3 regions of the Sporosarcina sp. FA15 genome follow, and region 2 is predicted to be linked to each of the others. Evidence: predicted binding sites of a transcription regulator. Region 2 holds the regulator's gene; each other region holds the start of a gene.
What was found. The regulator CtsR, encoded in region 2, represses protease genes until heat stress. The targets are predictions, from matches to a motif close to ATGGTCAATAAAGGTCAAACA.

Region 1 (3,283 bases), 1.9 Mb from region 2:
AGGTGACAAAATCATTGTTCAACCGCCCGTATATTATCCATTCATGAAAGCGATTCATAATCATGATCGGCAGGTCATATATAATCCACTTCTGTTCAATGAAGGTAAATTTGAGATGGACTTTGAAGATCTGATTTCAAAAATAGATTCTTCGGTTAAAATGATTCTCCTTTGTAATCCACAAAATCCTGGTGGCCGTGTTTGGACGGAATCAGAACTTAAACGGCTCGGTGACATCTGTCTGGAACGTGGAGTCCTTGTTGTATCCGATGAAATTCATCAGGATCTTGTATTCAAACCTGGAAAACACATTCCATTTTCGGCTATTTCAGAACAGTTTGCTGACAATAGCATCATTTGTACGGCACCAAGTAAAACATTCAATCTTGCTGGTTTACAAACATCGAATATCATAATTTCCAATAAAGCGCTACGAGAGAAGTTTGTAATGGAAGGCGATAAATACGCTGTTACAATGTCGAACTCATTTGGTGCTCTTGCCACAGAGGCCGCGTATAATTACGGTGGACAATGGCTGGAGGAAGTTCTTGACTATGTTGAAGGAAATTTGCACTTCATTACGAAGTATTTCAAATCCAATTTACCCGTATTAAAAGTATTACCATTAGAAGCGACTTATCTGGCTTGGATTGATTGTCGGGAATTGGGACTCACGCCCGAAGAGTTGGAAAAACTGTTCCTCTCTAAAGCAAAAGTCGCTTTAAATCAAGGGTATGTCTTTGGCCCTGGAGGCGAAGGATTTGTCCGTATGAACCTTGCTTGCTCTCGCTCAACAGTAGAGAAAGCAGCTCAACAAATGAAAGAAGCGATCATTCAATTGCGGTTATAAATCCTGACTAAAATAAATATCAGGTACCTATGCATGGAACAATTCTGGTAATCCACTATAATTACATGTTTATTAGGCACGGGCTAGGTATTTTTTTCAATATCTAGTGTCATATAAATTCTTATGTAATTGTATGAATTGTTCGTTGTTATTTGTTGCATAGGTACCGATTTTTATTTAAAGAGAACGGGAACTGATCAAATATGCTTAATCTCGTTAAACTCCATTCTACTCCTCTTCTTTATGACTCACTTCTAACAAAGTCAATTTAAACTTTCCGATTTGATCTTTTACGTACAAATTTGTAATGGAAGTAGAATAATTATGAATCGTTCCTCTAAAAAGTAAGTCTTGCTCAGGAATATTCACGTCAAAAGTTCCATTGTAAAGTAAAGTTGTAATGTCATGGTAATCATCACTTGTTACGTTAAATTCAACTGAAACTTTATATAATCCATTTACTTTTTCGTCTTCATAACTACATAAATGAATTACTTTGTCATTTAAAATAATTTTACTCGTCAAGAGAATCACTCCTATTTCAATTTCTAGGTATTGACTTGAAAAGTCAATGATACACTAGACATTATTGTTTTGTAAGCACGCATACTTTCGGTATACACAATTTAGACTTGTTGCGGTTGCCCAGCTTCATACGATACTAATCCCAAATGTTGAAACTCTGTTTGGGCATGAGGATTCATTGGGGAAATCAAAGACATTCAAGCAAGTTTCTTGAAAGTCAAAAAAGGTCAGTGTACAATAAATTCATAGATCAAATATAGTCAAAGCCAAGCGGGATAGATAAATGAAGATAAAGGGAGGAAACGAATATGCAGTGTCAACATTGTGGTAAAAACGAAGCGACGATGAGTTTAAGATTTCAAGTGAATCAGCAAGGTATGCACATCAATATGTGTCTTACGTGCTTTCAAGAAATCCAAGGTCAATTACAGGCAGGCAAGATGCCGTCATTTAGTGACAATGCGAATCACTTTTCCAAAGCAAACGGTGGCCAACAGGCAAAAACTCAAACAAAGCAAACAGAAGAAGGTCACGGCAACGGTTTGTTAGACCAACTTGGTAAAAATATATCAGACGAAGCAAGAAAAGGACTGATTGACCCGGTCATCGGACGTGATCAAGAAGTGAGACGTGTCATCGAAACGCTAAATAGAAGAAATAAAAACAACCCAGTGCTAATAGGTGAGCCTGGAGTTGGTAAAACAGCAATCGCCGAGGGGCTCGCAGTAAAAATCCTCGAAGGCGATGTACCGATGAAACTACTGAATAAAGAAGTGTACTTATTAGACGTTGCTTCACTTGTTACCAATACGGGCATTCGTGGTCAGTTTGAAGAGCGGATGAAACAACTAATTGAAGAACTTCAAGCACGAACAGATGTAATTTTATTCATCGATGAAATTCACTTGCTCGTTGGTGCAGGTTCAACAGAAGGATCGCAAATGGATGCCGGCAATATTTTGAAGCCAGCCTTAGCACGGGGGGGCTTGCAACTCATTGGGGCAACGACATTGAAAGAATATCGTCAAATCGAAAAAGATGCTGCACTTGAACGTCGGTTCCAACCGATTATCGTCAAGGAACCATCTGCAGAAGATACGATTAAAATCTTAAACGGGTTAAAAGGACGTTACGAAAATTTCCATGAAGTACGCTATACAGATGAAGCGGTGCAAGCTTTTGTTACCTTATCACAACGCTATATTCAAGATCGTTTTTTACCGGACAAAGCGATTGACTTGATGGATGAAGTCGGGTCACGTTTAAACCTTACACATGTCACCACTAATTCAGATTTAGATTCAATTGGTATGCGTCTCGGCGAAATCATTCAAGAAAAAGAACAAGCAGCAGAAGTGGAAGACTATGAAAAAGCGGCAAATTTACGTTTTGAGGAAATTCAATTACGTAAACAATTGGAAGAAGCGAAACAGAGTGGGGAAGCGGAAAAAATAGAAGTTTCTGTTGCAGATATTGAGTTAATTGTCGAAGAGAAAACAGGAATTCCTGTGACAAAACTACAAGCAGCAGAACAAGTGAAAATGAAAGGTCTTCAGGAAAATCTCAGCAAAAAAGTCATCGGTCAAGAAGAGGCGGTCGATAAAATCGCAAAAGCAATTCGTCGTAGCCGTGCGGGACTTAAAGCCAAAAATCGTCCCATTGGCTCTTTCTTATTTGTTGGCCCAACGGGTGTTGGTAAAACAGAAATCACAAAAGTCCTGGCAGAAGAATTATTTGGTTCACGTGACACGTTAATACGCCTCGACATGAGTGAATATATGGAGAAACATGCTGTGTCTAAAATTATTGGCTCCCCTCCAGGTTATATAGGGCATGAAGAAGCTGGTCAATTAACAGAACAAGTACGCCGGAATCCGTATTCAATTTTACTCCTTGACGAAATTGAAA
Region 2 (3,283 bases):
GAGATAGCCGGGATAATACGATCAATCTGCTTCGTCATTGTAAGTGCCGGTAAATGCATCATCACAGATGCGCGCATGCCGGTTCCCGTATTCGATGGACAGCTTGTCAAATAACCAAAGTCTTCATCAAAAGCATACGGCAGTTCTTTTTCAAGGTAATCGTCAACCTGATCAGCCTGTTTATAGGCATCCTCAAGCTGTAACCCAGGATAGATGCATTGAATGCGGATATGGTCCTCCTCATTCACCATGACACTTATGGTCTCGTCTTCTGATAGAAGAACTGCGCCATGCCTGTCAGGAATTGCGAGTTGCGGACTGATCAGATGTTTTTCAACAAGTACTTGGCGTTCCAATGCAGGTAGATCGGACATCTTAGTATAGGAATAGCCACTTTGCATGGTATCAAGCAAAACACCCGTAACCGCTCTGTCTACCGCCATCGCTTCTTCTTCAGTGAACGCGATAGGAAAACGATAGCCTGTCAAGTTGCGTGCAAGTCGAATTCGCGTCGACATAACGATGTCTGAGTGCTCTCCGTAAGCAGTCATCCAAGGGGTTACCGCATCACGCATGAATTTTTCAATCGACATCGTTTTCTTCACCTCCAAGGGAAAGGTGTTGCTTTAGTGTATTCGCTTCATCACGCAAAGCTGCCGCTTCTTCAAAATGCTCAGCTTCTACTGCCTCTTTCATCTTCACTCGGATCTCTTCAATTTTCTTTTTAACTGCATATATTTCATTAAATGAAACCGGTACTTTCCCGGTATGAGTTGAATGGCCATTGTGAAGCTTGCCAAAAACTTGCGGTAAGCTGCCACGAAATGTGTCATAACAGTCGGCACAGCCAAACTTCCCAATATCGAGGAACTTCGGAAACGTTAAACCACATGAGGGACATTCGGGTCCTTCAAACGACTCTCCCCGCGTTTGCGGTTGTGCCTGGAAAGGATCAGAACCGCTAAACCAGTGAGATAGGAACTGCTGAATGGACAACGGCTCTTGATTGGGGTCGAAATGGAATGTTTGTGATTGAAATGCGCATTTCTCACATAAATGGCGTTCCAGCGATCCGACTACACTTTCTTGCGTAATCGTAATGGACGCAGTTCGTTCTTTACAATTTTCACATATCATCGAAAGCCACCTCATATCAGTTGGATTGGTGATTAGTTACGCTGTTCGTAAATAAGCGTCAAGAGCATTGCTTGTAAAATGCGTGCACGCATGATATCGCGGTCTGGAAGTGGCTGATGGATAGTTCTTCTATCAACCGCAGCAAGAATGAGCTTTGATTCGCGCTCCGTTATGACTTCTTCTTCAATTAGTCTGTAAACGACATCTAAAGCCATCGTATAAGAGGCTCCCGATTGGATACCGCCTAAAATATGTTCTATCAATTCTTTACGGGAATTCGCCTGAACGCGGAAAATACGTATGTAGCCACCGCCTCCACGCTTCGATTCAACCGCATAACCACGCTCCGCCGTGAAGCGGGTCTTAATAACGTAATTGATTTGAGACGGGACGCACTGGAACTTTTCAGCGACTTCATTGCGCTTAATTTCGATGGTTCCACACTGTCCCTCTTCGATTATTGCTTTCAAATATCCTTCAATAATGTCGGAAATGTTTCTCATACCCTCACCTCTTTCATACGGGGGATAAGCCGTTGACTTTGACTATCTTTGACTTGATTGTACATGATATTCCGCATGTTCCGCAATCGATACGCACCAGACTTAACAAGTATCGGCATGTGACAATACGTTTTAACCGTACGAAAAAACAAAAGTGGAAGCGCCTGTTCAGAAGCATAAGAGTTCGGACGTGGAATTGCTCCTTTTGCAGGTTATCCACTGTACGAGATTTTATAGTTTACTATATATGTTGAACAGATGAATACGATGTATGCGCTTTACAAGGGCTATTGGTAGGCCGCCGGAAATTCTAATACTTGGAATGAAATAGAACTCCTACCAATACCGCTTCGGCTACCACGAAGTCGCGCCTTCGCTGGATGGTCTATTTGAGAAAGCGCATTTCATTATCTGCGATGAAATCTGCAACCTAGATTGCGTCTTTCTTGAATATAATTATATATGTTGAATCCGGTATATATACTGAGCGAAGGCGCCTTAACAGGCTTACGGCGAGAGGCATCCCCAAAGCGCCAAGCGTTCTACAATCCACACCCCCAATTAATACTCTCTCCTTATTGAGCGCCACAGTAGATTCAATGGGATTCTTTAATTCAACATATATAGCAACTAAAAATGGAGTGCAAGGCGAATTCGCCTTGCACTCCATTTCCGTTATTCCACGCTAACATTCGTCAACTCTTTCACAGGCAAGAATAGTTCACCCGTCTCTAAATATGTCACAACAAGCTTATCGCCTTGTTGAACATAGATCGAGAGTGGCACAGCTTCCGAAGAGACGATGAAGTTGCGTCCATCATCCGCTAAAAACGAAACAAGTGTAAAATCACCGACGCGCTCTTTGAATACACGCACGACCGTTACGGCCGCTTTCGCCTCTTCCGCACTCGAGCTACCATCTACACCGCTACCTCCGCGCTGAAGAGCTGTCTTATACAATTTCAATGCTTCGTTCGGCGTATTGCCGTAAACCGATATTTCCGGATTCGCTGCTGATACAATGAAGTAATTTTGCAGGAATCCATTTGAATCGAGCACTGGCGTTAACCAACTCGCTTCTCCGTAGAAGTTATACAAGACCGGCATTTCGCCGGACCATTTCTTTTCGATGAATTTCTTCTCGATAATCTGCAGTGCCCCTTGCGAATCCATATAGGACTCTTCCAGATTACCTGAATAATACGTTGCTTTTCCTGTCTTACCATCCGTCAACGCATAGCCAAGCATCGAGTCGACACCTTCTTTTGGACTTGTAAAGTCTGTGAAGTAATACATATGACCATTCTCGTCAAAAATCGGGCTTACATTCGCCTCTGTTCCTTCATCAGATGGCAACTTGACATCTTTCTTCCCAACGACTGAATTCCAGAAACCGTGGATATAGTTCCCGAAGTAACTATTTTGCAAACTGACCGCTTCAGGTGAAACAGCCCCGTCGATGAATTCAGGTATATCTGCAAGCAAATACTTTTTCACATCACCATTAGCAGGATCGACCATTACAATCCCTTTTACATCAAAGCCGTTACGCGCGGAAATGAATTCCCCATAAGAACGGATATAATACGGTTTTCCATCGTCGTCAATTTCAAGTTGAACATCCCCGTAAAAAATAAGGTTCG
Region 3 (3,283 bases), 560 kb from region 2:
CAAACAATTATAGAACATGGGGGAGGTCAATTAGCAGTACGAGCGTTACTTTCGTTAGTACCGGAAGAAAGAATGGGTGTAGCTGTATTGTTAAACTTTGATAGTACTATCCATCGTCTAGTTAGTCGTAGAATTATCGATATCCTGTTAGATATATAGTAAGGATGATTTTACAAGTATCAAAGGTGGATTTGAATATGATTATAATACAAATCAGCTGCCTTTACTTGGCAGCTATTCTTATTGAGTAATGGAGTTTATTACTTCCATGAACGGGTGTTATGTCTACTGAGGTGCATGTAGCATACACCCTTGCTTATTTATTTTATTCAAGATAGGAAAGAACGATTTTTCGCTTCACTCAAAACCGGAGAAAAACCAAAAAAAGAGCATTTGAGTTTTATTAAAGGTCAAGAGTTAAAGTGAAAACTTATAAATGACAATATCTCTATAGAATGTGCAACGTTACATAGAAAATGAAGCGGACCATTTGTTTGTAATTAAAGACAACGAGAAAGTTAATTTAGTTATTCGAAAAATTGTTCATATTGCTGAAAGTTATTAAACTAATGGATTCGTTAGGCGAAGAAGAATACTTCAAAAAAGGACCGTAAATGGTCTTTCTTATTAATGAATCATCAACAATATTATTTAACTTCTATATCACAATTATGCTTCCATGTGAAAAATTATGCGGATGAATACTTTTTTTCTTTTGGCTAGTCGTTCTTCATACTGTTTGCTTCCGTACATTTGTTTACCCCACGCTCGCATTGCATAAGATGAAATTGTCCATTCCGACAAACCTTTCGCCATGTTGAATCGGTGGAATTCGTCAATGGCTGATTGGGTCGATAGAATTGTTTGCGGCTTGGCTTGATTGGTAACCCTTAGAATGTCGTTTAATAGCGCTGAATCAATTTGGTTTCGTTTTTTCATATTCTCATCACCCCGTCAATTCTTTCTGCGGATGACTGTAACCGGTGCGTTTTGAATTCGTGGTAGTATGACGTGGTGATTGGGAATAGAAAATACCCGCCATTGAATGAACAATGACGGGTAAAATTGTTGTAATCATATGCCCTCGGCGAGAATCGAACTCACATCTTAAGCTTCGGAGGCTCACGTGCTATCCGTTGCACCACGAGGGCGTTACAAATCGGCTAACTTTTGCAGCAGACTAGATTTATTATACTGGTGTAGCTCAATGAATGCAATGCTTATTTTGAAAGCGTTATATTTGACCTTCGTTGACCATACTATGTATGATAAAGTTACAGTTGAAACGAAGTTATGTTTCAATAGGTAGACAACACTATCCAGCTTGAAGGAGGAAATAGAATGAATCTAATACCTACAGTAATTGAACAGACTAGCCGCGGTGAGCGTGCTTACGACATCTATTCACGTCTATTGAAAGACCGTATTATCATGCTTGGAAGTGGAATCGATGACAACGTTGCGAACTCTATCGTTGCTCAACTCCTATTTTTAGAAGCAGAAGATCCGGATAAAGATATTTCCATCTACATTAATAGCCCCGGGGGAAGCGTCACTGCTGGTATGGCGATTTTTGACACAATGCAATTCATCAAACCTGACATCCAAACAATTTGTATGGGGATGGCTGCATCTATGGGATCGTTCCTACTAGCGGCGGGTACTAAAGGGAAACGTTATGCGCTTCCTAACGCAGAAGTAATGATTCACCAACCATTAGGTGGAGCACAAGGGCAAGCAACAGAAATTGAAATTGCTGCAAAACATATCCTTTTCACTCGTGAAAAACTAAACTTGATTCTTGCTGAGCGTACTGGCCAATCGGTTGAAGTAATTGCGAGAGATACGGACCGCGACAACTTCATGACAGCTGAACGTGCGAAAGAATACGGTTTAATTGACCATATTATTACACGCAGTGACATGAAAGACGGAGCTAAAACTAAACCTGAATCTAAATAAGTTCTACAAAAGGCGGCTTTCCATTATGGGAAGCCGTTTTTTTGTGGCTAAAAAAACGTTGCCGTAGAATAAATGAAACCTTTTCAATCGTCATACTGTATATACTACTGTAGTAAAAGTTTCGACACGGTGTTCGAGAGGGTAAATGAAAGTAACTAACTCGTGAGGAGTGTTAACATGAAAAAAGTTTTAGGACCAATTGCGGTAATCGTAATCATACTTGCAGTTTTGGCTATGATTCTGGTTCCAAGTTATAACAAATTCGTTAATTTAGAAGAAGATGTGGACCAGGCGTATGCACAAGTTGAAAATCAACTACAACGGAGGCTCGATCTGATACCGAACTTGGTAAGCACGGTTAAAGGTTTCGCGAGCCATGAAAAAGAGATTATCAGTGACATTGCAGATTCCCGTGCAAGACTTGCCGGAGCAAATGGGCCCGTAGAACAAGCGGATGCAAACGCTGACTTATCGGGTGCGCTTAGTCGTCTCCTTGTCGTCGTCGAGAATTATCCTGATTTAAAAGCAAATGAAAATTTCACTAAGTTGATGGATGAACTGGCCGGAACTGAAAACCGTCTGGGCGTTGCGCGTAAGGATTATAACGACGTAGTCGCCAATTACAATAGGCAAGTGAAAAGATTCCCCGGAAAAATCGTTGCATCCATTTTCGGATATGATGAAAAGGAATACTTTAAAGCCGATGCAGCTGCAAATGAAGCGCCGAATGTCGATTTTGGAGATGACAAGGAATGATTAGAAAAGCTGTCCGCATACTGGTGACGGCATGTCTGATTATTTTTACATCGTTAAACTCAGCAGTGTTTTCGGCTGATGCTGCTGTTCCGGTCGTTCAAGATACTGCGAATGTGTTGTCCACTGAACAGAAAGCGGAACTTGAGCAATATGGGATTCAATTAAATAATGCTACGACAGCGGAACTTGCGGTATTGATCCTCCCGAGCATAGGCGATAAGCCAGTTGAGGAATATGCAGTAGAGAAGCTTAGGGAATTTAAATTAGGCAATAAGGAAAAAAATAACGGAGCTTTGCTAGTTGTTACAACAGAGAAAAATTCCGATGGTAAACGACATTTCGAACTATCGGTCGGGTATGGATTAGAGGGTGCCCTTCCGGACGGAAAAGTCGGAAGTATAATGGATGAAGTAGCTGTTCCTTATTTGAATAAGCAACAGCCTGACATGGCGATCATGGAAGCATATAAATCATTCTACAATGAAATCGCAGCTGAATATGGCTGGGATGGCGCGGATGTGCCCGTCACAACTATAGATTCCGACTCAAGTGATGGGGGATTCGG

Region 1: ACP8HG_RS09370 (ATP-dependent Clp protease ATP-binding subunit) is a predicted target of CtsR. The motif match lies at 1,589-1,609, and genes of this name have one in related genera.
Region 3: clpP (ATP-dependent Clp endopeptidase proteolytic subunit ClpP) is a predicted target of CtsR. The motif match lies at 1,238-1,258, and genes of this name have one in related genera.

The regions. Positions count from the first base shown of each region.
Region 1 covers NZ_CP188818.1:1,934,703-1,937,985, reverse strand. Annotated here, with positions in the region: gene ACP8HG_RS09380 (MalY/PatB family protein) at 1-850, shown strand, start outside; gene ACP8HG_RS09375 (DUF3219 family protein) at 1,079-1,375, opposite strand; gene ACP8HG_RS09370 (ATP-dependent Clp protease ATP-binding subunit) at 1,684-3,283, shown strand, end outside.
Region 2 covers NZ_CP188818.1:3,831,560-3,834,842, reverse strand. Annotated here, with positions in the region: gene ACP8HG_RS18070 (protein arginine kinase) at 1-593, opposite strand, end outside; gene ACP8HG_RS18065 (UvrB/UvrC motif-containing protein) at 583-1,137, opposite strand; gene ACP8HG_RS18060 (CtsR family transcriptional regulator) at 1,170-1,640, opposite strand; gene ACP8HG_RS18055 (hypothetical protein) at 2,316-3,283, opposite strand, start outside.
Region 3 covers NZ_CP188818.1:4,389,753-4,393,035, forward strand. Annotated here, with positions in the region: gene ACP8HG_RS20945 (serine hydrolase domain-containing protein) at 1-159, shown strand, start outside; gene ACP8HG_RS20950 (hypothetical protein) at 670-939, opposite strand; gene ACP8HG_RS20955 (hypothetical protein) at 947-1,078, opposite strand; tRNA gene ACP8HG_RS20960 (tRNA-Arg) at 1,080-1,151, opposite strand; gene clpP (ATP-dependent Clp endopeptidase proteolytic subunit ClpP) at 1,342-1,962, shown strand; gene ACP8HG_RS20970 (LemA family protein) at 2,140-2,718, shown strand; gene ACP8HG_RS20975 (TPM domain-containing protein) at 2,715-3,283, shown strand, end outside.